DNA from 3 places in the Catenovulum sp. SX2 genome. Region 3 is predicted to be linked to each of the others. Evidence: predicted binding sites of a transcription regulator. Region 3 holds the regulator's gene; each other region holds the start of a gene.

Region 1 (10,033 bases), 610 kb from region 3:
AAGTGCTAGAGATAGGTTGCGGTTCAGGCACAACAGCCCTTGAACATGCCCCCTTTGTTGGCAACTACTTAGCAATAGATATAGCACAAAATATGCTAGATATTGCCAATGAAAAACTAGCTCAGCGTGAGGATTTACCACATTTAACTTTTGCCCAAGGCAGTTTAGAAAACTACCAGCAGCAAAAGTTTGATGCCATTTTAGCGCTGAATGTTTTGCACATATTGCCTAATGCAGAAGCGACTGTGCAGTTGGCCTCGACCATGCTCAAGCCCGGTGGATTATTTATTACCTCAACCACTTGTTTAAAAGGTCATATAAACTGTTTTAAGTTTCTTGCGCCAATCGGGCAATTTTTCAATTTAATGCCTAACGTCAACATGTTTAGTTTTGCCGAGTTAGAAAAAATGCATCTAAATGCCGGTTTTGAACTTGAATACATTTGGCAATCACCCAATAACACAACCAATTATTTTTTAGTTGCGCGTAAACTCACTAATTAAACTTGAATATTTATGATAAAAATAATCCAGACCGACTTATCCCAAACAACTCACCAGCAAGCATTAATTACAGCGTTAAATAGTTATGCGCTTGATCCTATGGGTGGTGCCGCGCCTCTATCCGATTATGCGCAGCAAAACTTAGTTAATAAGCTTAAGCAGCGCTCTGATTACTTAGGCTGGCTTGTTTTTGATGATGACAAAGTAATTGGTTTACTTAACGCATTTGAAGGCTTTTCGACTTTTTATGCTAAACCTTTGCTTAACATTCATGATATTGCGATTGATAAAAATTACCGCGGCCAAGGTTTAAGTAAACAATTACTCAAGGCGGCTGAAAAACACTGTCGAGAGCAAGATTATTGCAAACTAACTTTAGAGGTTTTACGCGAAAATGGCATTGCCAAAAACCTATATGAAAGTTTTGGTTTTCAGCCTTACCAATTAACTGTTGAAGGTGGTGCTGCAGAGTTTTGGCAAAAGATGCTGTAGCAGATATAATGCGACAAAATTTATTGTGAGTTTACCCATGTTTGACCTCCCAGAAGAAGACGAAACTAGCCAAATTTTGGCAGAAATGGCCGCTGAAGGTATAGACCTAACTCAGCCGATGCAAATTGATTTTTTTGCTGCGTTTGAATTTAAAGAACAAGCGGATAAAGCTTTGCCGCAAGTACAAAAACTAGCAGTTAAAAATGTAAGTTTTGCTCAAGTTAAAGTTCAAAAACCAGAAGCTGGCGGCGGGGTTGAATTAGTTGCATCAGTAACCTTAGTGCCAAATGCAGAAACTTTGGATGAATGGGATGAGGCTTTTACCGACTGTGTTGAAAAGCTCAAAGGCTATTCAGACGGCTGGGGCATAGCGCTTTAAGGTTTAATTATGTTACATATCGCTTTATTTGAACCACAAATCGCCCCAAACACGGGTAACATAATCCGCCTTGCTGCTAACAATGGTTTTAAACTACATTTAATTGAGCCACTTGGTTTTTCGCTAGATGAAAAACAAGTGCGCCGCGCCGGTTTGGATTATCACGACATTGCCAATTTAACCATTCATAAAAACTACGCTGATTTTGTTAAAGCTGTTGCAGGTAGCCGCATTATTGCCTGTACCACACGCGGTACTCGCAGCCACACTGATATTCAATATCAAGCTGGGGATGTATTGTTATTTGGTGCTGAAACACATGGATTATCAGAAGATGTCCACCAACAAATACCTGCTGAGCATAAAATCCGTATTCCTATGGTGAAAACGGATAATAACAGAAGCTTAAATTTGTCGAACTCAGTTGCAATCATCAGTTATGAAGCATGGCGACAACTTGATTTTCTAGGTGGAGAGTAGTTTTTAGATACTTCGGGTATTCCCGCCTTTCTAGCTCGATTACAAGGTCACTGCGAGTTTGGAGGAAACAGGCTGGAAATCCCGAATAACTCACCAAACGCTGCAAGTCATCCCTGAGCGCTCTCGAATTGCATCCATACAATTCAAGGTTGGTTCGCTTATTCGCAATTCCCATCCTCTACCAAACTCATTTATCGCTGCAAACACAACAGCAACAACATTGCCAGATTGAAGTCTGCTTGAACGCTAATTTTCTAAAACTTCAAAAGATAGGGATATCTTTTGTGAGCGGCCAGGGACTGGCGAAAAGCGTTTTTAGAAAATTATGCTTCAAGCGGGCTTAGTTGCACCCAATTAGAAGCACCTAAAACTATCACCCCTGCAAAAAATGCCGAATCTGGGTAATAACCTCAGAGCGAATATCATCCGATTCCATCAAAATCTCATGCCGAGCATTTTTAACCAAACGCTTAATTGCATTTTTATCAAACTCGCTGGCATATTCATGCCACTTGTCTTGTGCGGTTAAACTGACCACCACATCCTTTTCAGCTTGCAGCAACAAAACATCACAATTTAAAAAACGGCTTTGCGACGGTAAACGGTTAATCAAACGCAAAGCCTCTTTGAGCCAAGTAGTAGTTACACCACCCAACTTGTACTGAGCTTGAATATCCTGCCCATATTCAAAGCGCACTTTACTGCCGGTTAACACATTCTCTGCAAAATCAGGCCTATGATAAGGTACTTGCCCAAAAAAGTAGCCAGGTTCACTTCTAAATATACGATTAAGGCAGTCGACTACACTGGCTATGTAAAACGCCGTCTTTTGTGGTAACAACCCAGCATTAATGCCTAACATGGGTGCACATAACACAAGTTTCTTAATTTTAGGTTGATATAGGTGTAGCCAGTTGAGCGCTATTGCGCTGCCCATAGAATGCGCGACCACACAATTGGGTAAGTTATTGTCTAGAAAACGAGTGTAAGCGAGCGCTTTTTCCAGATCTTCCGCGTAATGATTAAAATGAGCAACAAAACCTTTTTCACTGTCTTTGAGTAATCTTTGAGATTGGCCCTGCCCTCTGTGGTCAATAACAAAAACGTTCGCTTGCGTATTAAACAAGTCGTAAATAACTTCTTGGTACTTTAAATAAGTTTCAACCCGACCGGGCAAAAGAATAATATTACGCTTTGCTTCAGGATGAAGGAAAGTAGCACAACTCTGAGTTAAACCATCCATAGTGGTTAACTCAATAGCTTGATGGTAACGCTGCCAAAATGGGGTAATTTCTTGGGCAATAAAACCTTGCCAGTTAACTTCTCGCTCGGTAAGGCCAATCGACATAGTTAGCTTCCATAAACGTTATTAAACTGCATTTATGAAAGGCTAACTTATCGTAACAGAATGTCAATTCGGGATTTTTAACCTAAATGTTTAATTCTTTCATTTTGCGCGTGATTGTATTTCGACCCCAGCCTAAACGACGGGCGGCTTCTTGTTTATGCCCCATAGTGTGGTGCAATGCGCGCTTAAGCATTATGGTTTCAAATGTAGCTAATGCATCGTCTAAAATATCATTTTTACCAGAGGATAATTGCTCATCAACCCAGCGGGTTAATAATGTTTGCCAATCACCAGCAACTTCAGTTACCGCTGCTGCGGTTGGCTCTGGTGCATCTAATAATTCTGGCGGTAAATCGGCAATTAATACCTCTTGGCCACTCGCCATAACTGTCAACCAGCGGCAAGTATTCTCTAACTGTCTAACATTACCAGGCCAATCTAAATGACTAATATATTCAGCAGCTTCAGGTGATAAACGTTTTTCTTCGACACTCATCTCTTTTGCGGCTTGTTTTAAAAACTGCGCAGCTAAACGAGGAATATCTTCTTTACGCTCACGTAACGGCGGTAAATGAATGCGAATAACGTTTAAACGATGGAATAAATCTTCACGGAATTTACCTTCGGCAACTAACTTTTCTAAATTTTGATGGGTTGCAGCAATAATACGTACATCGGCACTTAAAGGTTGACGACCACCCACTCGATAAAATTGACCGTCAGCTAAAACACGTAATAAACGCGTTTGCACTTGCAGTGGCATATCACCAATTTCATCTAAAAAGAGTGTGCCGCCATTTGCTTGTTCAAAACGACCTTCCCGTACCGCATTCGCACCCGTAAACGCGCCTTTTTCATGGCCAAATAATTCAGATTCGATTAAATCGTTTGGAATAGCCGCCATGTTCAACGCGATAAATGTGTTATCTCGGCGCGGACTGTGTTTGTGCAAAGCACGTGCAACCAGTTCTTTACCCGTACCAGACTGACCGTTAATCAACACACTAATGCTAGAACGTGATAAACGACCAATTGCGCGGAAAACTTCCTGCATAGCAGGTGCTTCACCTATGATATCGGTCGAGATTTGTTCTTCTTTTGGACGACTACGTTTTTTACGACTGTTCTCTTTAACATGGGTTAATGCACGCTGGGTTAAACTGACAGCATCGTCTATATCAAACGGTTTTGGTAAATATTCAAATGCACCACTTTGATAAGCATTAACCGCGGAGTCTAAGTCTGAATGCGCAGTCATGATAATGACTGGAATTTCCGCATCTTGTTGATGAATTTGTTCTAATAACTCCATGCCATCCATTTCTGGCATACGGATATCAGAAATAACCACGTCTGGACTTTCGTTTTTCAGCGCGTCTAACAACTCAAGTGGCGATTCAAACGATGTATTACTGATATCAGCTGCATCTAGGGCTTTTTGCATTACCCAGCGAATTGAGCTGTCATCATCAACAATCCAGACTTTAGTCGCGTTCATAACCTATTCTTTCCTATAACTCTATCGGTAAATATACGGTAAATTCGGTGTGGCCCGGCCAGCTTTCACAATGAATACGGCCACGGTGTTGATTAATCAAAGTTTGCGCTATTGATAAACCTAAACCTGTACCATCTGATTTAGTGGTAATCATTGGATAAAATAACGTATCACGAATATGCTCGGGTATACCTGGGCCATTGTCGATAATCTTGATAATCGCCGCCAACTTATGCCTTTGACCATGAATGGTTTCTTTGCTGGCGATCCTAGTTTGGAACGTTATTTTGCCTTGGCCTTGGCTTTGTAATGCTTGATACGCATTACGCACAATGTTTAATAAGGCCTGATGAATTTGCTCTTCATCAACCACAAATTCAGGAATACTTGGGTCGTAATCACGATAAAACTTTACTACATCAGAATCGGATTCGAGTTCTATCAACTGACGAATTTGTTCTAAAATTTTATGAATATTGGTTTGGCTACGTTTAGGTAAACGGTTTGGCCCAAGTAATCTGTCGACTAAATTTCGCAGTCGATCAGACTGATCCATGATAATTTGCGTGCACTCTTTCAGATCATTGTCATCCAACATTTTGTCTAATAATTGTGCAGCACCACGGATACCACCAAGCGGATTTTTAATTTCGTGGGCTAAACCCCGAATTAAATCGCGCGATGCTAACATTTGTGATTGAACAAAACTTTCTTGGCTGACTCGTTTTATTTGATCAATTGGATGAACTTCAATTAATAAATGAGTGTCTTTTTTTGACTTCACTGGGGTAAATGACATTTCGGCCATAGCATGATTTTCATCTATGGTAACTAATGACACCTCAGTATCAGTAAAACCTTGGTTGGTGGGGATAGCTTGCTGTACACGCTCTAAATCGAACGAGCTATAACGGAATAGCTGATCAAACGACAATTCTTTTAATCGACGCGCGCTTAGTTTAAAAAAGCTTTCGGCAGCCGGATTGGCATAGAGTATTTTTAACTCCACATCAGTTACTAAAATGCTGCTATTAATGTTATTAAGGATTAGCTCGCTAAACACTTTTGCCTCGTTGCATACAGCCCAACGCACCAATTTAAAACAGTGCACCAAAATGTAACACCAAGGCGAATAATTACCAATTAGAATTTTAACTAATTAGGCTTAATAACAGATGCCCGGTGCATATAAAAAGTTCTGGGTTTGGACGATGCAATAACCTTGCCGTTTACATCAAGCAATTCAACTTTTAATTGATGCTCACCGCGATAAACATCTTTAAGCATAAATACTGAACGATTTTGCGGCTGGATAACAGCTTCACCATTGAGTAAAACTCGTACCTGATGTTCGGCTTGATAAGTAGGAGATACTTGCACTGCGACGTACACTGAGCCAGTGTTGTCACGTATGGTTGCTTGGTCAATAGGTTGAACTAAACGGACTTGATAAGTTTCTGCTTGCTGCTGTTTGTCCGCTGTATTCGTCTGCCTAGTTGGCGTAACACTAGGTATAGATTCAATTTTACTTTTTGGGGATATTTCTTCGGCATCTGGGTGGGGTGTATCAGAGAATACCAACACGCCTTCTGCGTTGCGGTATACATAAACTTTGGCAGCAATGGCGTCCAATGCAAATAACAAAGTTAAACAAGTAATACAAATACGGCTATAGGTGCCGACTAATTTAACCACTGTGTAATTAATCCCTTTACTAACAACGAGTCCGTTACTCTACTCTGACTAGTTGCATTTATCCATAAAAAAAGTCCGCCAAGGCGGACTTTTTTAACATTTTCAAAACAAAATTTTGAAAATTATACGCTGTAGTACAATTCGAACTCAACAGGAACTGGAGTGATACGTACTTTGTTAGCTTCTTCAGTTTTCAACTCGATGTAAGCGTCGATCATCTCGTCGCTCATTACGCCACCAGCTGTTAAGAAAGCACGGTCAGCATCTAAACATGCTAATGCTTCTTCTAAAGATGAAGCAACTTTAGGAATTGCAGCGTCTTCTTCAGGTGGTAAGTTGTACAAGTCTTTATCCATTGACGGACCTGGATCGATCTTGTTGATGATACCGTCAAGGCCAGCCATTAACATAGCTGTGAAACCTAAGTAAGGGTTTTGCGTTGGATCAGGGAAACGACACTCGATACGACGTGCACGATCAGAAGTTACGTATGGAATACGGATAGAAGCTGAACGGTTACGTGCAGAGTAAGCTAACATTACTGGCGCTTCGAAGTGTGGTACTAAACGCTTGTAAGAGTTAGTTGATGCATTTGTGAACGCATTGATTGCTTTAGCATGCTTGATGATACCACCGATGTACCATAAAGCTTCTTGAGATAAACCAGCGTACTTGTCACCAGCGAATACGTTTTTGCCACCTTTAGAGATAGATTGGTGAACGTGCATACCAGAACCGTTGTCACCAACGATTGGCTTAGGCATGAAAGTAGCTGTTTTGCCGTAAGCGTGAGCAACGTTATGGATAACGTATTTTTTAACTTGAACTTCATCAGCTTTTTCAACTAAAGAGTTGAATTTAGTAGCGATTTCGTTTTGACCAGCTGTAGCAACTTCATGGTGATGCGCTTCAACAGTTTGACCCATTTCTTCAAGGATTAAACACATTGCTGCACGGATGTCAGAAGCTGAATCGACTGGAGGAACTGGGAAGTAACCACCTTTAACACCAGGACGGTGACCAGTGTTACCACCTTCGTAATCTTTACCTGAGTTCCATGCTGCTTCTTCTGCGTCTACGCTGTAGAAACCGCCACCCATTGATTGAGAGTATTTAACGTCATCAAACAAGAAGAACTCTGGCTCTGGACCGAAGTAAGCGTCGTCACCGATACCAGTAGATTTTAAGTATTCCATTGCACGCTTAGCGATTGAACGAGGATCGCGATCGTAACCTTGCATAGTAGCAGGCTCGATGATGTCACAACGAATGTTTAATTGAGCTTCTTCTGCAAATGGGTCTAAAATAGCAGTTGATGCGTCAGGCATTAAAATCATGTCAGATTCGTTGATGCCTTTCCAACCAGCGATTGAAGAACCGTCGAACATTTTACCTTCAACGAAGAAATCAGCAGTTACCTGGTGAGCAGGGATAGAAACGTGCTGTTCTTTACCTTTAGTATCAGTGAAACGTAAGTCAACGAACTTGATTTCACCTTCTTTTAACATATCTAGAATTTCTGCAGACATTGCAATCCTCCGGAAAATTATAATTTTAACAGCGCACAAAAACGCGTTGCCGATAACTAGCAATAATTGTACCACCTCATAGGCAGACAATTTTACTAGCCTTCAGGCTTGGTAATAATGCGTGACCAAACCAGCGCGCACCAAAAAGATGCATAAAAAGCACCAAAAAAGCGCAACCCCTTTATGTGCCTAAAGTGCGCTAACTTCGCTGCCATAAAATACAGTATTGTAAGAATTAATAGAATAGCTTTAGAAAAAATTTAGCGAGGTTTTAGAAGAATATTTAACTCTTTTACAAAATCACTACGGATAATTGGCAAAACAACTTTTGGTCAATTAAGATTATTTGTTAAGAAACGTAAACAAGTCCACTTATGGCAAAAAAAATTTATACCGCCCGACAGCCTATTTTTAATCGCAAACAAAATGTGGTTGCCTACGAACTATTGTTTCGTGACGGGCCTGAAAACATCTTTCCGGAAAATATTGACGCGACCCAAGCAACCTCGCGTCTGCTTGTTCGCACGCATTTTTCGCAAGGGTTAGAAACAATAACCAATAGTAAACCTGCTCTGATCAATTTTTCGGAAAAATGTTTGTTGAAAGAATTACCGTTATTGTTGCCGAAAAACAAGGTAGTGATTGAAGTATTAGAGTGTGTTGAACCCACTGGTAAAATTTTGGAGATGTTTAAAAAGCTCTACCAAGCAGGTTACCACATAGCTTTAGATGACTTTGTTTTTGATCCCGACTGGCAACCATTTTTTAAGTACGTAAAATTAGTTAAATTCGATATGCAAAATACTCGAATTGACACAGCTCAACAGCATATGGAGCAAATACGCCGCTATAGCAAAAACTGTCGTTTTTTGGCGGAAAAAATAGAAGATCATTTAATGTTTGAGCAAGCTGAAGCAGCGGGTTTCAACTTTTTTCAAGGTTATTTTTTCTGTAAACCAGAAATGTATGCCTCCAACGAAATTGAAAGCAACAAACGCATTTTAATTGCTTTATACAAAGAGCTGATGCGTGAAGAACTCGATTTCCTCAAAATTACTCAATACTTTGAGCAAGATTTAAATCTTTCGTACAAGCTACTGCGTTTTATTAATTCTGGGTTATTACCGATCACACAAAAAATGCAGTCAATTCGTAAAGCCATAGTGTATTTAGGCGAAAACGAAATGCGCAGACTCATAGCATTATTAACCACCAGCGTGTTGAGTTATGACAAACCTAGAGAGCTTATTCGCCTAGCGACCATTCGCGCGCGTTTTTGTGAACTCATGGTCAAACGGCACACACCTCAATTAAAAGAACATGCTTTTCTGGCTGGGTTATTTTCGCTATTAGATGCCATTTTGGATCAACCACTTGAAGAAATACTCGACACTCTGCCTCTGTCTGAAGAAATCGTCGAAGCCTTAACCACTTACCATCAAACGCCAATCAAAATTGCGTTAACGACTATCAAATTATACGAACAAGGTAGTTGGCACTTAACCACAATGGAAGCGATGAAACTTAGATTTAGTTACGATGATGTATGCAGCTGTTACAAACAAGCGATTGAGTGGATGCATAACTTCGAATCTTGTTAGTGCGCTATTCTGGGCAAAATTGTTAACAAATATTCTATATAGGTAATTGACTAAAATTCGCGTATAATGCGCGCAAATTTCACGAGGTTGCTCAAACATAGGGCTTGACCTCAGTTAAACCCTGTAAATATAGAAGTTAACCTGATGAACTTGAATAACTTACGCAACATCGCAATTATCGCGCACGTTGACCACGGTAAAACCACGCTAGTTGATAAACTATTGCAACAATCTGGTACGTTAGAAAGCCGCGGTGACGCGGAAGAGCGTGTAATGGACAGCAACGCGTTAGAGAAAGAACGTGGTATTACTATCTTAGCGAAAAATACCGCTATCGATTACCGTGAATTCCGTATCAACATTCTAGATACCCCTGGACACGCCGATTTTGGTGGTGAAGTAGAACGTGTACTTTCAATGGCTGACTCAGTGTTGTTGTTAGTTGACGCGCAAGAAGGCCCTATGCCACAAACGCGTTTCGTAACGCAAAAAGCTTTCGCACACGGTT
Region 2 (10,033 bases), on a different replicon from region 3:
ATTGAACTTGCATCAGTAAATACATGAATATCCGCCAGTTCTTTGGTGATTTCAATTAACTGGTTAACCACTTGGATTTTGCCGCGGTTTTGCGCAAAGTTATGTACATAACATTCAAGCCCTTGTTGTTCTGCCAACTGCAAAGCATTTTGAATAGTTTGTTGACTTGCATCTGTACAGCCATCTAAACCAAAATGTACTTGAATGTGTTCGCGTGGATAATCCAATGCAGCTAGGTTAGTTACCTTGGCCAACATATGTTTAGCTTCGTTATAAACAGGGATCAAAATACAAATTTTTGCATCTTGCTTAACAACACGACTCAACTGAGTTGAGTTAGCTTTAGTCCCAACCAAACGTTTTAACAACCGAGTGTATATCCAGTGATGATAAAAAAACGCGACTAATCCAATTAATGCAAAAAACCATAACAACATAAGCTCACCTCTTGCTACAAAAATTTTGAATGTTATCCAGCGAAAGCCTGGGTAAATAAGTTGTCATAATGCGACACCATGTGTTTCAAATGACCGCTCGCCAACATACTTTTGCGAATACCACTTGCTGACTTAGTTTGTAGCAATTGGTGTGCCTGCATCCAGGCGCTAATTAATAAAGTATCGTCGTAAGGCTTGAGTAAAATTGAATTTTGCTCACTGAGTACCTCAGAGACACCACCCACATCAGTTGCAACCACAGGTACGCCACTAGCTAATGCTTCTAAAATACTTAATGGCAAACCTTCTTTTTGCGAGAATAAACTAAAAATATCGATAGCTTGATAAAATTGAGCCGTGTCGGGCATATAACCTAACCAATGAATACGCTCGGTAACATCAAATTCTTGAGCTAGCTGTAATAACTGCTGTTTAAACTCGCCCTGACCGGCCAGTACCAATTCAAATTCTTTCGGCGCAAATGCAAGCTGTTGAATAAGTTTGTCTTGCCCTTTACCTTCAGCCAAACGAGCTGCACAACCAATAAGTATTTTATCTTGCGGTAAATTTAAGTTATTTCTAGCTAAGTGTTTGTTTGCAGGGATAAAACGCTTGCTGTCGATTCCATTTAAAATCACTTTTGGTGATGGGTGTGCTTCGCCCAATGCTTGATTAAAAGCCTGTGCAACAGCGGCTGCATCTGCAATAAATTCTACTTTGCCAATTTGCGCAGACATTTGCGTAATGCTACAAGCCTTTTCATTTTGCAAATACCATGCATCATGCAAAGTGCTAATGTGGTGGCTTTTATTTAAATTAAGTGAATTAGCCATAGAGGCATAAAACAGCGGGCCAACATGATGAGAATGAACCACTTTAATCTGGTACTGACGCAATAACTGATAAAGTTTCCAAACGCTACGAACAGAGGTTCTATTTGGCTTATTTAAACAAATAATTTGTGACCTATACTCAGCCAACTCAGGCATATTATTAATCGCCTGTTCAACTGTACCTTCAAGCGCAACCAATAAAGTTTGTTTACCATATCGACTGGTTTTAAACAGGTCGATAACCATTTTCTCTAATCCACCTGCTTGGAAGTGCTGTACAAGTTGAATAATTTTAAATTGATTGTTCATAATAACCTCTTGAAGTAATAGGTTGGTCAAACTCTTCGTCGTTTACCACTGGCAATTTGGCTGCTATCGGTAAACCAGTAAATTGTTCAATTCTAAAGTTGTCTTTTAAGCGGCTGTCGCTCAGTTCAGCAACAAATACAAATGAGAACCCAGCAAATACCCCAACAACCACAGCTAAAATACACACCATTACAATAGGTGTATTAATTGGCTGAGTTGGGCTGTAGGCACGTTCAATGGTTTTAACTTTGTCAGGCCCTTCGTAACGAACTAATTTGCCGGTTACTTTGGCCATTTCGTAACGCGAGAGCATGTCTTGATATAGGTCTGATTTAACCGAATAATCACGCTCTAACTTGCGTAATTTCTTTTCAATATCAGACGATTGATACATCTTGACCGAAATTTCTTTTGCTTGTTCATTGAGCATTTCAAACTCTTGTTTTATTTGCTCAACTTCGTTTTTTGCATCCTGCAAAGAAACAATTTGCGACACCAATAAGTTCTGCGTACCGTTTTGGCTATCAGGTAAAGCATTGGCAATTTGCCACAGCTGATCTAGGTTGTCGGTATCAAACTCTTGTTTGCTTTCAACCAATTCTTTTTGACGTTTTTTTAAGCTAGATAACTCGCGATATTTAGCCACTACTTTACTGTGTTTGTCGGTATAACGAGCTTTTAGCAACACAAGTTCAGATTCAACCCTGACAATGCGTTCCTCAATTGCGCCTATTACCGGGTTAGCTTTGCCCAATTTGTCTATTAGCGATTGCAAACGCGCTTTAGCACCAGACAAAGCAACTTTTTTCAGCTGTTTTTGTTTTTCAATTTGCTGTAGCGCTTCTCTATTTTCATTGAGTAGTTCAGGCAAAAGCTCACTGTGCTCTTGTTTAAACTGCGCGAGTAAATCTTCAGCTTGCTCTAACTCTTTACGTTGATAATTTAACTGCTCAGCAAAAAATTGCTCTGAGGTATCTAGCGATGCTTTGGTAGGTGCAAGTAATCTTTCAATAAAGTGCTCTACTACTTTTTCAAGCACAATTTTCATAACAGCACGCTCGTGCCATTTAAAATGAATTTTAACCAGCTCATCACCAACCAATTGCAACGACAAAGCTTGCGAGAGCTTTTGCTGCATTTCTTCTATTTGTTTAATAGATGCATTTTCATCTACTAATTGCGCGTCTTTTGCCACTTGAGTTAATACTTTACGGCTTAATACCAAGGTATTTAATGCAGCCATACGCTCTTCTAATTCAAAAGAGAAAGATAAGTCGTCTAAAAACGGATTTAGTAAAGATGATTCTTCAATCAAGATAGTTGCGTGATTAACGTACTGCTTTTGCGCAACCAAAGCGTTGACTATGATAATGGGTGGAATTAACACAAACGGCAGCCAGAATAGTCGGCTACGCTGAAAAATTGCGTATAGCGATAGGTAGAGCAAACGCTTTATTTGATCTCTTACTCGCATACATACCTCATTAAATAAAAAGGATTGGTCGCAAAATGCAAAAAATAACCAGACCAACCATAAACTAAATGGAATGTTGCAACTTTTCTGCCAACCCAAAAGCGGCGCTGTTTTTGCAATACCCTTGAATAGAACCCAAAGAACAGGTTGCAAAACAGCCAATAGCTTCTTTAATTTAAGTGAGTGTGATTCGAGGTAGCTGATGTCAAACCAAACAGTTGAACAACTAGAACAAAAGGTAGCGGCGCTGGAGCGCAAACTCGCGCGTGAAAAACAAGGCCGCGCGCATGCAGAGAACTTGTTAGAAGATAAAGCACGCTCGCTTTATCATTTAAATGAAGAACTTAGCACAGCTTACGAAACCTTGAAGAAACAAGAAATTCAGGTAATTCAGCAAGAAAAACTAGCCTCTATCGGCCAACTCAGCGCAGGTGTTGCGCATGAAATTAATACGCCGACAGGTTATGTGTTGTCCAATATGGATACGCTCACTGAATATACGCAGCAGCTGCAAAAGTGTTTTACTGAATTGCAGCAAATTGCAAAAGAGCATTCGCAATTTGCAACTAGCTTTAGCAATTTGGCAAACAAGTACGAGTTAGATTACATATTAGAAGACTTACCCGACTTAATGAGTGAGTCTCGCTCAGGTTTATTAAGGATAAAAAGCATAGTCAGCGATTTACGTGCATTTTCACACGCAGAACAAAAACAACCTGAGCAAGTAGATTTGTTAGCAGTAATAGAGCAAACCCTCAACCTAGTGCAAAACGAAATTAAGTACACAGCAGCACTAACAGTTGATTTAAAACCTGCACTGCCAGTATTGGGCTTTGCCGGCAAACTTAGCCAAGTGTTTTTAAATTTATTGGTGAACGCCTCGCAAGCGTTAAAAGGCAAAGGTGACATTAAGGTAAGTTTAACCAACGACGGTAACCAAAATATAGTTAAGGTGGCCGACAGTGGTTGCGGCATTGCGCCTGAGATTATCGCTAAAATATTCGACCCATTTTTTAGCACCAAAGATGTTGGCAAAGGCACTGGCCTAGGCCTTGCAATTAGTAAAGAGATTATTAATCAACACAACGGCCATATTTGGGTAGAAAGCATCCAAGGGCAAGGTACAACATTTACCATTACGCTGCCGGGCAGCACTAAAGTTTAATAGAGGTAACCGTATGAAAGGTCACATTTTTAATTTACTTGAAGAATTTATTGAAGAAGCGAGCGACGAAACCACCCTATTTAAAATTTTAGATGCCTGCTCGTTTGATACATCTAAAAGTTTTGTGCGCACCGAAAATTACCCAGACGAACAATTATTTGAATTGGTTGGCCATGCAGTAAATGCACTTGGCATAACCCCAGACCAAGCGCAATTTGCTTTTGGTGAATGGATATTCCCGCGCCTAGCCAGCTTAGTACCGAAAAATATGACCACTTACGCCCATCCGGGCAAGTTTTTAGAAACGGTTGACCACATTCATAAAGTTGAACTTAAAAAACTCTACCCAGATGCCACCCCACCATCATTCGATTACAAAGCAATATCTGACACCCAAGCTGAACTGGTTTATACCTCAGAGCGCAACTTAGTTAAATTAGTTGAAGGTGTGTTGCAAGGTGTAGCTAAATACTTCTCAACCCAAATTGAAGTAGAAACCATACCGCAACCTGAGCTTGGCAATACTAAGTTTGTGTTGAGGTATGTTTGATTGGGGAGCCTTGGTAAAAGATGGATATATTCATCTTTTTGGCTTGTTTTGGCCATTATGATGAATATTTTCATCAAATTGCCGACTCATGTTTAAATTTCTCTATTTTTTCGACATGATTAGATTATATGTCGATTCAATCGACATGAATTGGTTTAGGTGTATAAACTAATCGATTTACTAATTTTTATCCCAAGCATAGAAACGAATTTTTTGAGAGATAGCGCTGGCGTACAATCTATTTATTTGTTATCAATATTGAAATTAGAAAAACGACCCCGTGGGTCGGTATTAAATTGTTCGGTGTTCTCTGGTATGCACTTGAAAATTCAATGTATTCTCATATTAATGACCGCAGTGTTTGCTGCTTTTAATGGTTATGAGGAGCAATTGGGCAGTGTTGGTAATATTGGAACCGCTGTTATTTATGCTCTTGTAGCAGGCTCTTTCAGTGTGGTTGTACACTTTATCGCTCACAAGTTGCTGCCGAAATATTCTAAACCTTATTGTGTCACAGCTTATGCTTCGGCGTTGTTTGGGTTTATTGGTTTTGTATATTATGCGTCAAACGGTAAAGCAGATAGTTTAGAAAGTGCAGCGCATATGCATGTGATCGTGTTTCCAATCTTACACACAATGCTGGCAATTTTGTTGTTTGTTGCCGCCACTATTTGGGGTGCCGTTTTGCGGTTTAATCGCAAAGTTTAGCCTCGCAAACCATACAAAGCTTTAAATCGGATTCGTAACAGTTGGCTCGGTTCCGCTTCGCTTTACATTATAACCAACTATTACTAACCGCTTAAGGCGGCGTTAGATGCTAGGAAAACTATGAGCATTGGAATAACAATAAGAATATATCTGGATGATGGATTAATTACTGGAATTCGTCACGCTGAGATCGTCAATTGGACTGGGCAGGCTATTTCTGCACCTAGAACTAAAATCAAGCAGCTTTCCGGTTGGCCCGAATCACAAAAGCCCGGTGTATATTTTTTGTTTGGTGTGGATGATGAATCTGGTGGACAAGCCTTATATATTGGCGAAGCGGAAAATGTTCTTGATCGCTTAGGTAATCACCTTGCAAACAAGGATTTTTGGAATGAAGTAATATTCTTCACAAGCAAGGATGAAAACCTGACTAAATCTCACGTGAAATATTTAGAATCAAGGTTAATTCAACTAGCAAAAGTAGCGACTCGCTATGTTTTACTAAATGGTAATGAACCTCAGCTTTCATCTCTTCCGAGAGGTGATAGAGATTCAATGGAAGAATTCATTGGCAATCTGCGTACTTTGTTAGGTGTTATGGGGCATAAGGCTTTAGAGCCTATTGCAAGTCATGAAACCATACTAAAAGAAGAAAAAACCGACGTGCCAAACGGTAAAGAGACAATAGAACAAGTTTTCAACCTCAATATTAAAAGTGTGAGCGCTAGGGCAATAGTAAGTAATGAAGGGGTCATTGTTTTAGAAGGCTCAACTATTTCTGGCATCGTTAAGGAGAGCCTCTCTGGCGGCTATAAAAAATTACGTACTCAGCTTATTGAAAGTGGAGTTTTATCTTCTCAGGATGGGTCCTTCGTGTTTACTAAAGATCAACTTTTTACTAGTCCATCTCAGGCGGCGGCCATTATTGTTGGCTATGCAATAAACGGTAGGCATTCTTGGCAGACTGGGGAAGGAGTGTCCCTAAAGCAAATCGAGGAAAGTAGTGAAAGCATCTAACAAGCGCATGTTGCTGGACTGGTTTTCCGCTGCGCTCCAAACCTGCCGCAAATGCAGGCGTTATGGCAGTATCATCGGGTAAATCTCAAGCAGTTATCGTGAGCATTTGGTGTCCTGTGTAGTGTTGTATAACGAAGTCTACAGGCTTCTTGAATCCAAAGTAGAAAAAGAAAAATTAGCGCATTATCTATCAAAGCATTGGAGAGTTGCATACATATCCAAAGCTGAAGCAAAGTTACTTGATTCAAAAGATCAGTTAAATTTGAAAAAGTGCATGCCAGAAGGTTGGGCTTTTGAAACGGGTTGTACATTCGCCCGGCTAAAACTAGTTAGCCGACTCTATCCTAGAGATACGCTTCCGCTTTTGACAAATTTGAGACTCTAAGCTCGTTGGGATTCACTTCGTTCGTCCCAACTTACATAACGATTTCTACAGTAATGTTTAATCTTCTGGCAGGCACAAATTAAGGCAACACCTCTGCCCCATCCCATGCAAAACATTTTCCGCTATCTTGCGCGGTTAGGGCATTCATTACCTGCCAGAGTTTTTTTGCCGAATAGTCAGGGGTAAAGAGTTTGCCTTGTGGAACATTTTTTTGAAATGGCAGTGACAAGTCACTGTCGACTGTACCTGGGTGCAACCCAACAACAATTGCTTGTTTGTTGCTACGGGCAGTTTCTATCGCGGCTGTTTTAATCAACATATTGAGTGCGGCTTTGGATGCACGATAGGCATACCAACCGCCTAACCTGTTGTCTGAAATACTGCCTATTCGTGCCGACAGCACTGCAAAGAGCGAGCTTTGTTGTTTATTTAGTTTTGGTAAACAGTGTTTAGCGATTAATGCTGGGATTATGCTGTTTGCTTGGAAAATATGTGCTAGGTTGTCGGCCGATATATCCTTTAGCGATTTTTCTGGTTTAATTGAGTCTGTATGTAAAATGCCAGTTGCAACTATAATTATGTCAATTTTGCCTGTTTGTGAGGTTATGTTGGCAGCTTTAGCAATTGAGTCTTCACTGTTGTAATCAACCGGAAATTCTCTGCTATTTTGTGAAAATGGGTAGATATTGGCGTTGGGGTATAGGGTTTTAAACAGCTTTACAAAGGCATTACCAATTGCGCCTGACGCGCCGAATATCAGGATGTTTTTGGCATTTATCGGCATTTATATTTTCCTATCAAAACAGCTTAATAGTTATAGGAAAAACATAGCTTAATGGATCAACGTTTTATTAGGTTCTTGCCAGCCAATATTGCGGACGCAGTCTGTGTATTGGCTTCACGCAGGGAAATATTCCATTTTCCCTGCCCCCTTTAACTCAACCGTGTAACAAACTACCTAACTTGCCAGTTCATCCCATTAGCGCGTTGCCATTTGTATTGTTGGCGTTGGTTGCTGCCGTCTAAATGCCAGATTGCCATTGATAAACTATCAATGTGGTTTGGCAATTCTATGTCGGCGTTGATTATGCCATTGGTCATTTTTCCTCTAAATAAGCAGTCAGCGTATTTATTGGCTTTGTTTACTACTTGGCAAACACTTACATAGGCAGCTGTGCTACTTAAGCTAGCGATTTCAATATCCAAAGTCAGTTTATTGCTGTTGGTAAATTCAAAGTTTTGATCAACCGTTAGGTCGCCAAAACTTTTGGCTTGTACTTCAGGCTCTACTTGCTGCTGAGTAGATTGTTGTGCTGTTTCTACTTGCTGTTGTTCGGCGTCATTTTTTACCGCACTGGTACTTGTGGTATTTGTGCTAGTCGTATTGCTGCTTGCATCACTGGCATCACTACCACCGCCGCCACAAGCCACTGTGGTTGTTAGTAAAAGTATTGTTGTGATGTATTTGATCGACTGGTTCATTGATAAAGTATTCATAATATCGACCTCTTAACGATTAATAATAATTCGGTTGGCACGCGCTTTATTTTGGCGATACCAAGTTTTGTTTTGATTACCAGCAGAGAGCACATAATCGATAAACTCTGGGTAGGCTTCGGCTAAATCCACTTGCTCAACTGGGTGTGACCATAGTTCTGGTATTTCGACCGCCCAAGGTAAACCTTGGTCATTTTGAAAAGTTATCCCTTGTGCAGCAAAAGATGCATCGTCATTCATGCCCCAATACAAAGGATTAAACTTGCTTGATACCTTTTTATTTTTTAGATGCACTTCTAAGCCTCGACCCGGTGGTGAAACAAACATGCTGCCGTGATATTTATCCGGAGTGGCAAAAATAAATGGGTTTAATAAACCACTTGGTGCTTGTGCTAGTTCAACCGGATTAACCAAAGGCACGGTAATTAAAAAACTTAAATGATTAACTTCGTCGCAGCCGACTTGAGTGCGGTAATAACCACAGTCTTGTGATTTTTCAAGGTGCTGCCAAACGTCTTGTGCAATAATCACCACAGCATCGTCATTCGCTGCGTTTGCTTCGAGTGCTGAATTTAACTGCTGTAAGTCGTTTAATTCATAACGCATTTGCGCTTGATTAACATTGCTGGTGCTAATGCCATCTAATTGCACAGCAAAACCATTATGGTACTGAGCACCAACCGCGATAATTGAGCCGATAATGTCGTAGCGGATCACTTGGTTAAGCTCATTGACATATTGTTTAACTCTGTAGGTGGCAACCACATCGTTCATATCAAAATCGCCTAATGCTGGCCATTTATCTTCAAAGGCGACACTTGTCATACCTTGGCTACTTGGGTAGTGAATAACTGAAATGTTTTCTTTGGTCACATCAATTTCAATGTCTTCTACTTCACCGTCAGACACGCCACCTTTAGGGCCTATTGCCGCTGTGGTTGAATATCGAAAACGCGCCCAGGTATTGCCCTGCACTGCATCTGCAGGTACATCAATCACAACAATGTTTTCGCCTGTTGTTAAACTTTGGTCTGTAACCACTTGTTCAGCTAAATCAAATTGGCCGTTTTGGTTCCAATCGACCCAAGCGTTTAAATAACCTTCACCGACAGCTTCTACCAATACAATTGAATCTAAGCCAGTTAATAAACCAGTGGCGAACTCCACGCCGTCACCATCTCCGCCTGTTTCACTGCCTAGATACAGGGTTTCAGAAACCAAATGGCGTGGGCCGTTATCTTCAACACTAATGCCATAAGATGCTGGTGCATTACCAAAATCGACCGTTTGTACTTGTGTCTGTGATTGATTAAATATTTCAGCCATAGCACAGCGCGCACCATCGTTATTGGAAGACGCGGGTCCATAGGCAAAAAATTCTGCGCTTGGCGACTCTGCTGCGACATCTATGCGATAGATATATCCATCTGAATTGCGGCTGATATATAACCAACCATCCGCATCAAAATAAGCTGCGCCAAATGTGCCGGACTGTCCAACATTAGATAAGGTTTTTACTTGTAAGCTATTGATATCGATTTGATGCAAATTACCATTGCGATCAACTGCATAGAGTAAATCTGTGGTTGGATGAAAAGCAAAATCGTAAATTGCCAGATTAAGCGTTGCGCCGTCGACTATTTTTACCGCGTTTAAAT
Region 3 (10,033 bases):
TCCAAATTTTTGACTAACTACCAAGTAAACTTAAACACATCATGCATATTCAACTAATTTGAGTATAATGGCCGCATAGCATTCAAATTAAAGGTCTTTATGCTCGAAAATGTCATTATATTGCTCGTTAGTTTAGCCGCACTAATGTGGAGTGCCGACAAATTTGTCTACGGTGCAGCTGCTTTAGCACGCAATTTAGGTTTATCACCACTCATCATAGGACTAACAATTGTAGCTATGGGTTCCTCCGCACCTGAAATGATGGTGGCCGCAAGCGCATCTTTAGCAGACAAAGCCGATACCGCGATTGGTAATGTAATTGGTTCAAATATTACCAATATCACTTTAGTATTGGGTGTTACCGCCTTATTAAAACCTATGTTAGTGGGCTCAGTTACCGTACGACGAGAGCTACCTTTTATTTTAGTCACCTCTCTTGTTGCCGTTTATTGTATCTATGACCTGCAATTTACCCGTACCGAAGGCATTGTATTAGCTATATTGTTTTTTATCACAATTGGCTATCTTGCCTATGCATCTATTCATAAAACACCTGAAGAAGCAGCCAACCCAGATTTGTATGAAGATGAAGTCAGTGACGATGTACCAGAAGGTGTGCCAATTCACATGGCGGTTTTCTGGTTAGCGCTAGGTTTAACCATTCTGTTATTAAGTTCAGATTTTCTCGTTGATTCTGCGGTATTTATCGCAAAAGAATTTGGCATCAGCGACTTAGTGATTGGTTTGACCATAATAGCAATTGGTACATCTCTGCCTGAGCTAGCAGCATCCATTGCTGGTGTCATTAAAGGCGAAGATGATCTTGCATTAGGCAATATTGTTGGTTCAAACATCTTCAACGCATTAGCCGTATTGTGTATTCCAGCTATTATTGCACCTGGTGCGGTTGACCCAGCGGCTGTCACACGCGACTCGTTAATCATGATTGGCGTGACTGTATTACTGATACTAATGGCGGTTGGTTTAGGCAAAGGCCCGCGCAGTATAAACCGTGTGGAAGGCGGTGTGTTATTAGCATGTTTTATTGCATATCAGTATTTACTATTTGGCATGGCAAACGGGTAAGAGTTGAATGAATGCATTTGTAAACAGTGCGAAAAGAGTCATTGAAATTGAACAACAAGCTCTAGCACAGCTCAATAGTGACTTAGACGAAAACTTTGCATTAGCCTGTGAAACATTACTTAATTGCAGTGGCAAAATTGTCGTTACCGGTATAGGTAAATCAGGTCATGTTGGGCGAAAGATTGCAGCAACCCTAGCCAGCACAGGTTCGCCAGCATTTTTTGTTCACCCTGCTGAAGCCAGCCATGGCGATTTAGGCATGATCAGCAAACAAGATGTTGTGCTTGCACTATCTAATTCAGGCGAAAGCCAAGAATTAGTCACTATTTTACCCGTGATAAAACGCATAGGCGCTAAATTAATTTCCGTCACGGCCAACGCAAGTTCAAGCCTTGCACACTATTCAGACGTGCATATTTTGGTAAAAGTAAACCAAGAAGCTTGTCCACTTGGCCTAGCACCAACCGCAAGCACAACTGCCGCTTTAGTTATGGGTGATGCCTTGGCTGTCGCCTTGTTGGAAGCGCGCAAATTTACCGCAGAAGACTTTGCCGTTTCTCATCCACTTGGGAGTTTAGGTCGAAAACTCTTATTGCGTGTTGAAGCCTTAATGCATGCAGACGATCAACTGCCGATAGTCGCTGAAGATGTCACTATTGCCGAAGCTTTATTTGAAGTTTCACAAAAAAGTTTAGGTTTTGTCGCTATTATCAATCAAGCAGGTCAATTAAGCGGCATATATACAGATGGTGATTTACGCCGAACTTTAGATAAACGCATCGACATTCACAGCACTCAAATTAGTCAGGTGATGACCAAACATGCGGTTACAGTTACACCAAGTATGTTAGCAGCCGAAGCGCTGAAGTTAATGGAAGACAAAAAAATTAACGGTTTTGTTGTGGTTGATGACAATAACCGTCCAATCGGCGCAATAAACCTACATGACTTACTCAAAGCTAAGGTACTTTAATGTTATTTAACTCTATCTATGGACCAATCAAACAAGATATCGCTGACAAGTTTCAACAAACTAAACTGTTTATTTGCGATATTGACGGTGTATTTTCAGATGGCCATATTTATTTGGGCAATCAAGGTGAAGAGTTAAAAGCATTTCATACCCGCGATGGTTTTGGCATTAAAGCTATAATCAATGCAGGCATTCAAGTTGCCGTGATCACAGGGCGAAAATCTCAGATAGTTGAAAAGCGTATGAGCTCGTTAGGTATCCAGCACATTTATCAAGGACAAGAAGATAAACTTGCAGCCTATGCTATATTGAGTTAAAAAACAAGCTGGGTATCACAGATGAACAAATTGCATATATTGGTGATGACGTGCCTGATTTAACTGTGATGCAGCAAGTTGGTTTAGCAATCGCAGTGAACGATGCGCACCCAATTATTCAACAAATTTGCCATTATCAAACGCATGTCCGTGGTGGTTTTGGCGCTGTGCGTGAATCTTGCGATATTTTCTTACAAACGCGCGGCGTATTAGAGCAAGCGCAAGGTATGAGTGTATGAAGCGACTGCTGCTGTCAGTTTTAATTATAGTTGCGATCAGCCAATACTTTTGGCTGCAATGGAGTTCGCAACCACAAGAAATAGCAGCATTTGATCGTGTCGCATTACCCGATTACCAAATAACCGCATTAAATAGAACAGAATACGACCAAAGTGGTCAAATTCACAGCAAACTCAATGCACGTTCATTAGAACATTATCAAGAACTTGAATTTACCTATTTTCAGAATCCAAGATATATTTTATATTCGAGCGACCAGCAGCAGCACTGGATCATCAGTGCCAACGACAGTGTAATATACGACAATCGCCAACTAGAACTTGAAGGCAATGTTGCAGTTATGGCTAACAAACCAGACGATTGGTTTGATACACTGTATGTAAATAGGCTCAACATGGATTTAACCGCACAAACCATATCAACCAGTGCAAAAGTGACTGGTGTCGCCAACAAAATGACCTTTAGTGGCCAAGGTTTACGTGGAAATTTAAAAACCCAAGAGTTTGAACTCGTGGAGCAAGTACGGGCAGAATACTTTGTTAAACAATAAAATCATCACACTTTTTATCGGTAGTCTTATCTGTGCACCAAGTATTGCGCTAGAAGCAGACTTTAGCCAAAACATAGTCATAGATGCGAAAAAGCAACAGCTCGAAATAAAAACCAATACCTTAAGTTTTTCTGGCGACGTAGAAGTAAAACAGGGTTCGTTGCGTATGAAAGCAGATAGATTAGAAGTCATCAAAGCGGATGAAGACGACCCTGAAAGCCAAGACATTTTGCGAGCTATAGGTTTACCGGCTAGCTATAAACAAGTGTTAGACAGTGGTGAAACTCTGATAGCAACAGCGAAAAATATTCAATACAAAGTAAAAGACCGTATTTTAACCTTGTCTGGCAATGCCAATATCTCACAGCAAAATAGCCAGGTCAGTGGTGATGTTATCGAATATGACTTAGTCGCACAAAAACTTGTCGCTTCCGGCAATAATCAAAAAGGGCAAAAAGTCCGTACTGTGTTAACACCAAAAAGTGGTGACAATTAATGCCGAAGTTAATCGCAACCAACTTAGCTAAAGCCTATAAAAAACGCCAAGTGGTTAAAAATGTTTCTCTGCAGGTTGAATCCGGCAGCATAGTTGGTTTATTGGGGCCAAACGGCGCTGGTAAAACCACTACCTTCTACATGATAGTCGGATTAGTGGAAAATGACGCTGGGCAAATTCTATTAGACGACAAAGACATGACCTACTTTCCAATGCACGAAAGAGCCCGTGCAGGTGTTGGTTATTTACCACAAGAATCGTCTATATTTAGAAAGTTAACGGTCACACAAAATATTTATTCTATTTTAGAAATGCGACCTGAGCTTACCAAAAGCGAAAAACAAGCTAAACTTGAAGAGCTACTTGAAGAATTTCATATCACCCACATAAGAGATAGTCAGGGCATGGCATTATCCGGTGGTGAAAGAAGACGGGTAGAAATCGCCAGAGCGCTAGCGGCCGATCCAAAATTTATCTTATTGGACGAGCCATTTGCCGGGGTAGATCCTATATCCGTTATTGATATAAAAAGAATTATCACCCATCTTAGAGATAGGGGTTTAGGTGTACTAATAACAGACCATAATGTGCGTGAAACGCTCGATGTTTGTGAAAAAGCCTATATCGTTAGCCAAGGACAGTTAATTGCCTCTGGTGCACCCAACGATGTGCTGAATAACAAACAAGTACGTAACGTGTATTTAGGTGAACAATTTAAACTATAACGAATCGTCTAATTAATGAAACAAACTATTCAGTTAAAATTTGGTCAGCATTTAACTATGACCCCGCAGTTGCAACAAGCTATTCGATTGTTGCAATTGTCATCGCTTGATCTTCAGCAAGAGATCCAAGAAGCGCTTGATAGCAACCCTTTGTTGGAATCTGAAGAAAACCGCGAGGACTTCGAATCATTAGACGCGTTAAACGAAGCTAAACAACAAAAAGAAGAAAAAAACGGCAAAGATAATACCGAATCAAACGAAGATGCAGTGCCCGACAGCCGTGACGAACTATCACGCGAAGATATTCGCGAAGATTTAGCGACCGACAGCACTTGGGATGACCACTTTACCCAAGGTACTGGAACTGGCTCAGGTGGTGCAGCCCCTGACGATGATATGGTTTACCAAGGTGAAACCATAACGTCAATTCGTGACCATTTATTATGGCAAATGGATTTAACGCCATTTTCACCAGTCGACAGAGCTATCGCCATAGCCATTATTGATGCAGTCGACGACTCAGGTTATTTAACTGTTAGTGTTGAAGACATAATTGAAAGTTTAGGCATAGAAAGCGAAGAAATAGACGATTTAGTTGAAGTTGAAGAAGTAGAAGCAGTACTTAAACGCATTCAACTCTTTGATCCAGTTGGTGCTGCGGCCAGAGATACCAAAGAGTGTTTGCTCGTACAACTGAATCAATTTTCAGCAGATACGCCCTATTTAGCCGAAACCAAAAAAGTAATTAAAAATTATATCGAACTTTTAGGTAATAGAGACTACCGAACTTTAGCAAGGAAGACTAAACTAAAAGAAGACGAGCTAAAAGAAGTGATGAAACTCATCCACAGCTTAAACCCAAGACCGGGTAACGCTGTGGTTGCAGAAGAAGCTCAATATATAGTGCCAGATGTGGCAGTTAAAAAAATTAAAGACGATTGGATAGTTGAATTAAATCCAGACAGCATGCCAAAACTCAAGATAAATGCAGAATATGCAGCTATGAGTAAAACAGCACGCAATACGTCGGATTCACAATTTATCCGTTCGCATATGCAAGAAGCAAAATGGTTTATAAAAAGCCTTGAAAGTCGTAACGAAACTTTGTTAAAAGTAGCAAGGTGTATCGTAAAACAACAACAAGGTTTTTTTGAGTACGGTGATGAAGCCATGAAACCTATGGTGTTAAATGATGTTGCCGAAGAAGTTGAAATGCATGAGTCGACCATATCTAGGGTAACGACACAAAAATATATGCACACACCACGTGGTATATTTGAATTGAAATACTTCTTCTCAAGTCATGTCAGCACTGAAAATGGTGGGGAATGTTCATCAACCGCAATACGCGCTTTGATTAAAAAACTGATTTCTGCTGAAAATACAGCAAAACCGTTAAGTGATAGCAAGATTGCAGAATTGTTAGCGGATCAAGGTATTATGGTTGCTAGACGCACCATAGCTAAATACCGAGAGTCGTTGTCAATTCCGCCGTCAAACCAACGTAAGAGCCTTCTTTAGAAGGCATAAACCAAAAAAGGAAAGAGCCTATGCAAATCAATTTAACTGGTCGTCATGTTGATATTACTGACTCACTAAGAGATTACGTCGACAACAAGTTTGCAAAGCTTGAGCGTCATTTTGATCACATCAATAACGTGTATGTTATCCTCAACGTTGAAAAGCTAAATCAAGTAGCAGAAGCAACGCTGCATTTAAACGGTGGTGAAGTATTTGCCAACGCCGAGCATACGGATATGTATGCCGCAATAGATTCCTTGATAGACAAGCTGGATCGCCAAGTCATCAAGCATAAAGAGAAAATGAAACGCCATTAATGGACATTCAATCTTTTTTATCCAAAGACTGCACTGAATGTGCAGTCTCTGTTTCTAGCAAAAAACGAATTATTGAGCACATAGGTCAAATAGCTGCACAGCATATTAGCGAAATGACCGAACAAGAAATTACCGCAGCTTTGCTCAATCGAGAAAGATTAGGTAGTACAGGTATAGGTAATGGTATCGCCCTCCCTCATGGCCGCTTAGCCAATACAACTAAAGCGTTAGCCGTATTAATTACCACAGCAGAAGCTATTGATTATGACGCGATAGACAACCAGCCGGTTAATGTTTTTTTTGCTCTGTTGGTACCAGAAAACCAATGCAACGAACACTTAAAATCATTAGCAGCTGTTGCACAAAAACTTTCGGATAAAAGTATTTTAAAACGCTTAAGATCAGCGCAAACTAATCAGGAACTTTTTCAAGCTATTACGGAATAAACTATGTTACAACTTGTCATACTGTCAGGTCGTTCGGGTTCAGGTAAATCGACCGCACTTGATCAACTTGAAGATGCAGGTTTTTATTGTGTCGATAATATTCCAATTCAGTTATTGCCGTTTTTACCAGATGCATTAAAAGGCAAATATAGCCGTATCGCGCTTAACTTAGATATTCGTAACATATCCGACTGGCAACAAGATTTAAGCAACATCATTACCCAACTGAAAGGCGTCGCTGACGTTGTTGTTGTGTATATGGATTCAAGCAATCAAACTTTATTAAAACGTTATTCTGAAACACGCCGTGTTCACCCACTTTCTTTGATGCAAGCAGGATTAAGTTTAGAAGAAGCAATCGTTGAAGAAGGTGAACTGTTACGGCCAATTCGTGAAATGAGCGACTTGTTTATCGATACCAGCGAGCTGAGCATTCACGATTTAAATAAAATTATCACCAATAAAGTGTTAAACAAAAAAGCGGGTCATTTAAGGTTAGTCTTTCAGTCATTCGGTTTTAAATTTGGTATACCAACAGATGCAGACTACGTTTTTGATGCACGTTTTTTACCTAATCCACATTGGGACGAAAGTTTGCGGCCACTGACAGGTTTAGATAAACCAGTACAAGACTTTTTAAAACAACACGAAGAAGTACAAGCTTTTATCGACAAAATTTGCAGTTGTATTGAAGACTGGCTGCCGATGTTAGAACAAAACAATCGTAGTTATGTAACAGTGGCAATTGGCTGTACGGGTGGTAAACATAGGTCAGTTTATGTTACCGAAGCGATCGGCTGGTATTTTGCCTCACGCCACTCAGATGTAGCTATTGTGCACCGTGAGCAAAATAAACACGACAAATAATAATCCATAGGCAATTTAATCAGCTATATTGCCTGCTTCGCGGGCATCTCCCGCCCTGTTTGAGGTTTAACAAGTGCAACTCAGCAAAACACTGCTCATAAAAAACAAATTAGGTCTACACGCCCGCGCCGCAACCCAATTAGTTAAAGTTTCACAAGCTTATCCATGCGAAATTACCATTGAATGTGACGGTAAATCAGCTAACGCAAATAGCGTTATGGCGTTATTGATGCTAGCAGGCGCAACAGGCACAGAAGTCACAGTTAGTTGTAATGGTGAACAAGCCGAACAAGCGCTGCAAGCAGTCGAAGATTTAATTAACGCACGCTTTCACGAAGGTGAGTAAGTCTTTGTATTTTAAAGTGGCTTGCATCTAATACTTTAGTTAAACTATTGGTAATCATCAGCGCCCCAAATTTCGTTACTAATTTATCTTGGATTGGGGAATAAACTGCCAAGGAGCATTGCAGTTATATGCCTGAAGCATACGAGCAATCATTATCCAGCCAAACCTTGCATGAATTAACCGCGTCGTTAAACCGCGGCATGTTCGTGCATGTGCGTAATGCGCTGCATAATATGCCTGCTTGTGACGTGGCATTTATTTTAGAATCATCCCCAGTCAAATCGCGTATGGCGTTTTGGCAACTTATCGACTCTGAATTTCATGGTGAAATTCTCGAAGAGCTGAGTGAAGATGTAAGAAACAGTATCTTACGCCAAATGATGCCAGAAGCCGTTGCCGAAGCAACTGAAGGCATGGACACAGACGATCTTGCAGGTGTTTTACGTAGCTTACCTGAGCAACTATACCAAGACGTTTTAAGCTCACTCGATGCGCAAGACAGACACAGAGCAGAAGCCGCATTAGCTTACGAAGAAGACACTGCCGGCTCAGTAATGAATACCGACACTGTCACCATACGACCAGATGTAACTGTTGAAGTGGTGTTACGTTATTTACGCCGCCGTGCTGATTTACCAGAAAACACTGACAGCCTGTATGTAGTAGACAAAGATGACTGTTTAATTGGTGACATCAGTTTGTCGTCACTGGTTACGTCTCAACCTGAAACCGTAATTGAACAGTTGATGAATACTGATTTAGTGCCGATTCCTGCAACTATGCCAGAAAGTGAAGCGGCACAAATGTTTGAACGACATAACTGGATATCAGCGCCAGTTGTTAACGAACAAAACCACTTGTTAGGCCGTATTACCATTGATGATATGGTTGATATTATTCGTGAAGACGCAGAACACTCAATGATGAGTATGGCGGGTTTAGATGACGAAGAAGACACCTTCGCGCCTGTTGTACAAAGTACCCAAAAACGCTCTATTTGGTTGGGGGTTAATTTATTAACCGCTTTGTTAGCCGCAACCGTTTCTAACTTTTTCGAAGATGTATTAAGCCAACTGGCTGTGTTAGCTATTTTAAACACCATAGTGCCAAGTATGGGCGGTGTTGCTGGTAATCAAACCTTAACTTTAGTTATTCGTGCTATGGCCTTGGGGCACATTTCTGAATCAAATACCCGCAGCTTATTGCTTAAAGAACTCACAATTGGTTTTTTAAACGGTTTAATTTGGGCGCTGCTCATTGCCACTGTGGTCGGTATTTGGAAACAAGATTTTACCCTAGCTTGGATTATCGCCTTTGCTATGTTGATGAATATGATAGCCGCCGGTATTTCAGGTGTAACCATTCCACTTATATTAAAGAAATTTAATATTGATCCAGCATTAGCAGGCAGTGTTATTTTAACCACTGTCACTGACATTGTTGGTATCTTTGCTTTCTTAGGCACTGCCAGCTGGTTATTGATGTAGTTTTGGCTTGCATAGTCTGCATGTTTAAACTCGCTACTAGGCCGTACACTGCAGCCAGAAGTAGAATGAATATCCTCTGGACACTGTATCGCGGCAAAGTCTCAGCAAATAGGCTGGAAATCCCGAATAACTCAGCAAACGCTGCAAGTCTTCCCTGAGCGCTCTCGAATTGCATCCATGCAATTCAAGGTTGCTTCGTTTACTCGCAATTCCCATCCTCAACAAACTCAGATATCGCGGTTAAAAAACTACCCGCAACTCATAAGTAAAAAAGAGTAAGAGGAATAACTTGGAGCAAAATTTCTTTTTCATGGATGAAAAAGCGAAGCGTACAAGGATGTATTCACAGCGGTTTTGCGAAAGTTATGCTCTTGCTCTTTTGAGCATATTGCACCTAGCTAACAGTATATTAAGCTGCTTATTCACAATCTCGCAGCAATTGCACAAAGCGATAATAATGCCCATTCAAAGCCAGTTTGAATGCTTGGCGTATCGCTGTCGTCAATATGACGGGTAAAAATTACTGCAATTTAAATCGTATACAGCATACTTGAATACAAAGAAAAGCAATGAAGGACACACAATGTTTTTATCAACCGATAAGTTGAAACAACTTCGAAATGAAAAAGGCTGGTCGCAAGAAGTGCTAGCAAAAGCAACAG

The links. The regulator sigma-54, encoded in region 3, starts transcription at its own class of promoters, with help from an activator protein. The targets are predictions, from matches to a motif close to GTTGGCACGNNNNTNGNNT.
Region 1: a site for sigma-54 is predicted at 7,982-8,000, ahead of glnA (glutamate--ammonia ligase). Genes of this name have one in related genera too.
Region 2: a site for sigma-54 is predicted at 3,130-3,148, ahead of ACMZOO_RS18615 (GumC family protein). Genes of this name have one in related genera too.

Annotation. Positions count from the first base shown of each region.
Region 1 covers NZ_CP182493.1:1,854,796-1,864,828, forward strand. The annotation lists gene ACMZOO_RS07790 (class I SAM-dependent methyltransferase) at 1-503, shown strand, start outside; gene ACMZOO_RS07795 (GNAT family N-acetyltransferase) at 516-995, shown strand; gene ACMZOO_RS07800 (ribonuclease E inhibitor RraB) at 1,033-1,374, shown strand; gene ACMZOO_RS07805 (tRNA (cytidine(34)-2'-O)-methyltransferase) at 1,384-1,854, shown strand; gene ACMZOO_RS07810 (alpha/beta fold hydrolase) at 2,228-3,202, opposite strand; gene glnG (nitrogen regulation protein NR(I)) at 3,285-4,700, opposite strand; gene glnL (nitrogen regulation protein NR(II)) at 4,714-5,763, opposite strand; gene ACMZOO_RS07825 (DUF4124 domain-containing protein) at 5,856-6,395, opposite strand; gene glnA (glutamate--ammonia ligase) at 6,518-7,924, opposite strand; gene ACMZOO_RS07835 (EAL and HDOD domain-containing protein) at 8,299-9,525, shown strand; gene typA (translational GTPase TypA) at 9,670-10,033, shown strand, end outside.
Region 2 covers NZ_CP182494.1:305,206-315,238, forward strand. The annotation lists gene ACMZOO_RS18605 (sugar transferase) at 1-437, opposite strand, end outside; gene ACMZOO_RS18610 (glycosyltransferase) at 470-1,579, opposite strand; gene ACMZOO_RS18615 (GumC family protein) at 1,563-3,053, opposite strand; gene ACMZOO_RS18620 (sensor histidine kinase) at 3,256-4,218, shown strand; gene ACMZOO_RS18625 (heme NO-binding domain-containing protein) at 4,232-4,768, shown strand; gene ACMZOO_RS18630 (hypothetical protein) at 5,084-5,476, shown strand; gene ACMZOO_RS18635 (GIY-YIG nuclease family protein) at 5,597-6,493, shown strand; gene ACMZOO_RS18640 (SDR family NAD(P)-dependent oxidoreductase) at 6,958-7,662, opposite strand; gene ACMZOO_RS18645 (hypothetical protein) at 7,833-8,375, opposite strand; gene ACMZOO_RS18650 (LruC domain-containing protein) at 8,388-10,033, opposite strand, start outside.
Region 3 covers NZ_CP182493.1:2,462,894-2,472,926, reverse strand. The annotation lists gene ACMZOO_RS10370 (calcium/sodium antiporter) at 100-1,086, shown strand; gene ACMZOO_RS10365 (KpsF/GutQ family sugar-phosphate isomerase) at 1,094-2,059, shown strand; partial or broken gene kdsC (3-deoxy-manno-octulosonate-8-phosphatase KdsC) at 2,059-2,615, shown strand; gene lptC (LPS export ABC transporter periplasmic protein LptC) at 2,612-3,166, shown strand; gene lptA (lipopolysaccharide transport periplasmic protein LptA) at 3,153-3,662, shown strand; gene lptB (LPS export ABC transporter ATP-binding protein) at 3,662-4,387, shown strand; gene ACMZOO_RS10340 (RNA polymerase factor sigma-54) at 4,403-5,908, shown strand; gene hpf (ribosome hibernation promoting factor) at 5,938-6,225, shown strand; gene ptsN (PTS IIA-like nitrogen regulatory protein PtsN) at 6,225-6,671, shown strand; gene rapZ (RNase adapter RapZ) at 6,675-7,538, shown strand; gene ACMZOO_RS10320 (HPr family phosphocarrier protein) at 7,612-7,884, shown strand; gene mgtE (magnesium transporter) at 8,013-9,371, shown strand; gene ACMZOO_RS10310 (helix-turn-helix domain-containing protein) at 9,955-10,033, shown strand, end outside.